2 regions of the Neobacillus sp. BF23-41 genome follow, and region 1 is predicted to be linked to the other one. Evidence: a T-box and tRNA genes for the amino acid it is inferred to sense, from the RefSeq annotation. Region 1 holds a T-box; the other holds one or more tRNA genes.
What was found. The T-box of region 1 lies ahead of AB7942_RS07990 (valine--tRNA ligase). A T-box ahead of a tRNA ligase gene usually reads a tRNA of that ligase, here a tRNA-Val.
Positions count from the first base shown of each region.

Region 2: it has a tRNA-Val gene. The T-box ahead of AB7942_RS07990 (valine--tRNA ligase) is inferred to sense a tRNA for this amino acid. The anticodon was not compared.

Region 1 is NZ_JBGBPR010000003.1:423,045-425,451, forward strand. It holds gene AB7942_RS07990 (valine--tRNA ligase) at 1-1,581, opposite strand, end outside; T-box leader at 1,785-2,020, opposite strand; gene AB7942_RS07995 (hypothetical protein) at 2,186-2,377, shown strand; gene ysxE (spore coat protein YsxE) at 2,398-2,407, opposite strand, start outside.
Region 2 is NZ_JBGBPR010000001.1:495,276-497,682, forward strand. It holds gene AB7942_RS02325 (ABC transporter ATP-binding protein) at 1-301, opposite strand, end outside; gene AB7942_RS02330 (helix-turn-helix transcriptional regulator) at 478-1,353, shown strand; tRNA gene AB7942_RS02335 (tRNA-Val) at 1,578-1,649, opposite strand; gene AB7942_RS02340 (hypothetical protein) at 1,842-2,066, shown strand; gene AB7942_RS02345 (alpha/beta hydrolase) at 2,180-2,407, shown strand, end outside.

The DNA.
Region 1 (2,407 bases):
ACTCATTTTCCGTCCCTGTTCATCACGAACGAGACCGTGGATAAGAACATCTTTAAATGGACGCTCGCCTGTAAACTCAATGCTTTGGAAAATCATTCTCGATACCCAGAAGAAAATAATATCATAGCCTGTTACTAACACGTCGGTTGGGAAGTAACGCTTGAAATCAGACGCTTCTGTATCAGGCCAGCCCATGGTTGAGAAAGGCCATAGCGCGGAGCTGAACCATGTATCGAGTACGTCTTTATCCTGCTCCCAGTTCTCAGCATCTGCCGGTGCTTCTGTACCAACATATACTTCACCTGTTTGCTTGTGATACCAAGCTGGGATTCGGTGCCCCCACCAAAGCTGTCTCGAAATACACCAGTCGCGGATGTTCTCCATCCAGCGGAGGTAGGTTTTTTCAAAGCGGTCTGGGACAAAGTTTACTTTTTCTTCTTTGCTTTGCAGGGCAATCGCTTCATCTGCGAGCGGCTGCATTTTAACAAACCACTGGGTGGAAAGATACGGTTCAACAACAGCACCGCTTCGTTCGGAATGGCCTACGGAATGCGGATGCTCTTCAATTTTGAAAAGAACACCTTGTTCCTGCAAGTCCTTAACGATTTGCTTACGGCATTCAAAACGGTCGAGTCCTTTATACTTGCCAGCTCTATCATTCATCGAGCCGTCTTCGTTCATTACGAGAACCCGCTCTAAATTATGACGATTACCCACTTCAAAATCATTCGGGTCGTGTGCTGGCGTAATTTTTACTGCACCAGATCCGAATTCCATATCCACATAGTCGTCACCAACGATTGGAATTTCACGGCCAACGATTGGGAGGATAACAGTTTTGCCAATCAGGTGCTTGTAGCGGTCATCTTCTGGGTGTACGGCAACCGCGGTATCTCCCAGCATCGTTTCTGGACGGGTCGTAGCAACCTCGATATTTCCAGAACCATCGGCAAGCGGATAACTCATATGATAAAAAGCACCTTGAACATCTTTATAAATGACTTCAATGTCGGAAAGAGCTGTTTTGGTGGACGGATCCCAGTTAATAATATATTCCCCGCGGTAAATGAGACCTTTTTTATAAAGGGTAACAAAAACCTCTTTAACGGCATCAGATAAGCCTGCATCCAGCGTGAAACGCTCGCGGCTGTAATCTAGGCCTAGGCCCAGTTTCGACCACTGCTGGCGGATATGGGACGCATATTCTTCCTTCCACTTCCATGTTTCCTCGACGAACTTTTCTCTTCCTAGATCGTAGCGGCTTTTGCCTTCATTGCGAAGTTTTTCTTCTACTTTAGCTTGGGTAGCAATCCCAGCATGGTCCATTCCAGGCAACCAGAGAACGTCAAATCCTTGCATCCGCTTCATCCGGGTCACGATGTCTTGAAGCGTTGTATCCCAAGCATGACCTAAATGAAGTTTCCCAGTAACGTTCGGCGGCGGGATAACCACTGTGTACGGCTCTTTGCCCTCATCGTTTTTTGCTTCGAAAAATTTACCTTTTAACCACCATTCATAACGCCCTTTTTCAATCGTTTGTGGGTCGTATTTCGTAGGCATTGTTAGTTCCTTTGTTTCCATTGTAAAATTCCTCCTTAAAATAAACTAATCGTGAAAAGTGATACCAGATGAGCAGCACACCAACCAACATAACAAAGGCGGTGTGAGCAGAGCCAGTGTTCACTTAATTCGTGTGTAAAATGTATTTTTCCACAAAGTTTGGATGTCCTTATTCGTTTTTGCGCCGCTCCGCCCCTTTTCCACATAAAAAACCCCATTCGTCATAAAAGGACGAATGGAGTTTGCTTCGCGGTACCACCTTTTTTCCAATCCAAAAAACGGATTGGCACTTATGTAGATAACGGATTTAGTCCGTCTTCAACTAATAGGATGTTTAGATCCGTTCGCAGAAGAAGCTCGTGGGCGACCTTCCGATATGCTGCTTAGGAAATCTTCCAGCTAATGATTTCCCTCTCTTGAAGCAGGTTTGTATCGTACTCTTCCCTGTCTTTGCTTATGTAATTAAATTATATAGTTATACTACCGAAAAAAAGGGTTTGACGTCAATAATGATAACCACTTTTTTTATTTTTTATACTATATGCCGTTTTTTTGGAGAGTTCTCCGCACTTGTGGAATATACATAAAGAAAATATATGCCAGATTTGTAAAGGGGGGGTTGTCGGTGAAAAGAAATTTCCAAAAATTTAAATACCAACCCTGGTTTAGAACCTGCCGGAGAGTTTGCGCACAGTTAATTATTCCGTTTGTGATCTTCCAATTTATTCGAACACTCATCATTCCAACGTTTTTAGATATCTTATTATTAATGGTTTTTGTTGCCATAGCCGTGTCACTATATTTTGAAATCGTTTAAGGAGCCCATTTTGCAGAGGATTACTGCGGC
Region 2 (2,407 bases), on a different contig from region 1:
GGTTAAGCCGATCATACAACTTTTCTCTTATTGTGAAGATGACACTTTGAGAAACTCGTTCGAACATTAATTGATAATTATATCTAATTATCGTCTTGACCATAGTTACTCCTATCATGGAAAGTAAAAAAAGCCATAACAAGTCATTCTGATGACCATAAATAACCTTATCAACTATTTTTCCTGCAAAAAATGGGTTCAGCATATTTAATGCAGAAACAACTAGTGCCAGAAAAAGGCCGCTAAATAATCTAAAACGAAAATTCCTTATATAACGCCAAACCCAACGCATGCTTTGCATGATCCACTTCCTCCCTCCTAAGGTGCCTAAAACATAAATACATATTATTTAATGCTACGTCCCTTTTATGAATAGACAAAAGACATTTATGAACCTATTATAGTGTTAAGAATAAAGAATAAAATGTAAAATCATAACAAAAAATTGCACAATCCTAACATATGAGGAGATATGGAATGCTTCAATTATTCGCCCCACCCTTACCGACTCTCCTTGCAGCTGGTGAGAATACATTTGAAATAGGCCAATCACATACAAATCGAAATAAGATTGGAGTTTTTGATTTATTAATTGTGATTAAAGGGCAATTATTCATGGGTGAGGAAAATAATCATTTTCAGGTTAGCGAAGGGCATACACTGATCCTTTACCCAGATCGGCATCACTTTTCAATATCACCGTGTGATCAAGTTACCCATTTTTTTTGGTTCCATTTCATTGTTGCAAAGGGATGGCAAGATCTCAAGGTCTCTAAACCTTTTTATTATGATGAGAAAGCTTCTGTACAGTCTAGAAACTTTTTTACTGAGAACCCCTTCGGAATAACACTACCTAAGTTCTGCCAATTATCCAATTTGGAAACCGTTGAACATCTGTGCTCAAAAATTATTACATCTGAACATGAGTCTATTTATTCTGGGGAATGGCAGCGGCAAATACTCTTTCAACAACTCCTACAGGAGCTTTCAAATCATATGCACCTTGCCAATTCCATGCCTGTATTCGCAGTTGCAGAAAAAGCCGCCATTTATTTGAGGAAAAATTACGCAAAAAAAATAACCTATGAGGATCTTGGCCGTGCTCTTAGGTTCCATCCAAATCATATTGCAAGATGTATGATTCAAGCTTTAGGGTGCACTCCCATCGAATATGTGAACAAAATCCGCATTGATCAAGCAAAGATTCTTTTAATTTCAACCGATTGGAGTATTGATAGAATTTCAGAAAGCTGTGGATTTACACAATCCCCCTATTTTAGTAGATTATTTAAAAAACAGGAGAATTTGTCACCTAAAGAGTTCCGGAAACAATATGTAGGGAGGTTCCAATAAAAATATATTTTTATTAGATAATGAAATTAAATGGTTCAAGGCACCAGACCTCATTAATTTGTTAATATCATTCAAGTTAATGAAGCCTTTTTTTAAACTAAAATATATTCTAATTATTCCCTTAGTGGATGGCGTATACTACACCGCTTTAATCAAAAGAAAAGCAAAATAAAAACTAAAACAAAAAAAATCCTAACATCATAGAGATGCTAGGATTTTTTTGATGACCTGTGAGGGATTCGAACCCACGACCCCTTCCCTGTCAAGGAAGTGCTCTCCCACTGAGCTAACAAGTCGTATTTATTTAAACTACATAATTAATTATATAAAATTTTGTGATAATGTCAATAGTTTAATTATTATTCTTACATTTTTTTTGATGACATTGTTTATCATCCCAAAGCAGGAACATTCGTTCTATTTTTATTGAATAAAGAACAAATGTTTGGATATAATAATAACATAAGTAAACGAAAGGGGCGATTCACATGGATGGGCTTTTCATCCGTTCAATCGAGGAAAATATTCCATTAGAAATGATTTATTTAGCCGACAACCAAGAACTCTCCCAACGGAAGTTGATTGTGAAGGAAGTTCACGACGAATACATTCGTGCGTATTGTTTGCTGCGCAAACAAATGCGCACCTTTAAACGGGAAAATATATTATCGATTATGCCTGAATCTCGCACGAAACAACGCTACCTTCACTAATCCTCTTCCTACCTCCATTCATATAACATTCTTCCCTCCATCATTAAAAGCATTTCCTCTTTAGTTTTGTTATAATGCAGTGGTAAAGATCGAATTATTGGGGGAATCATTGCATGGAATTTCCAAAAGGTACAATCAAAGAACTTACCTTTCACAGCAGGGAGCTTGGAGAAGATTTACAGCTTCTCGTTTATCTGCCTGCAAATTTCTCACCGTTATATAAGTATTCGCTGCTGATTGCCCAGGATGGCAGGGATTATTTCCAACTTGGCAGAATTGGCCGATTAGCAGACGAGTATCTTTTTGAAAGGGAAATTGAAAATTTAATTATTGTTGGGGTA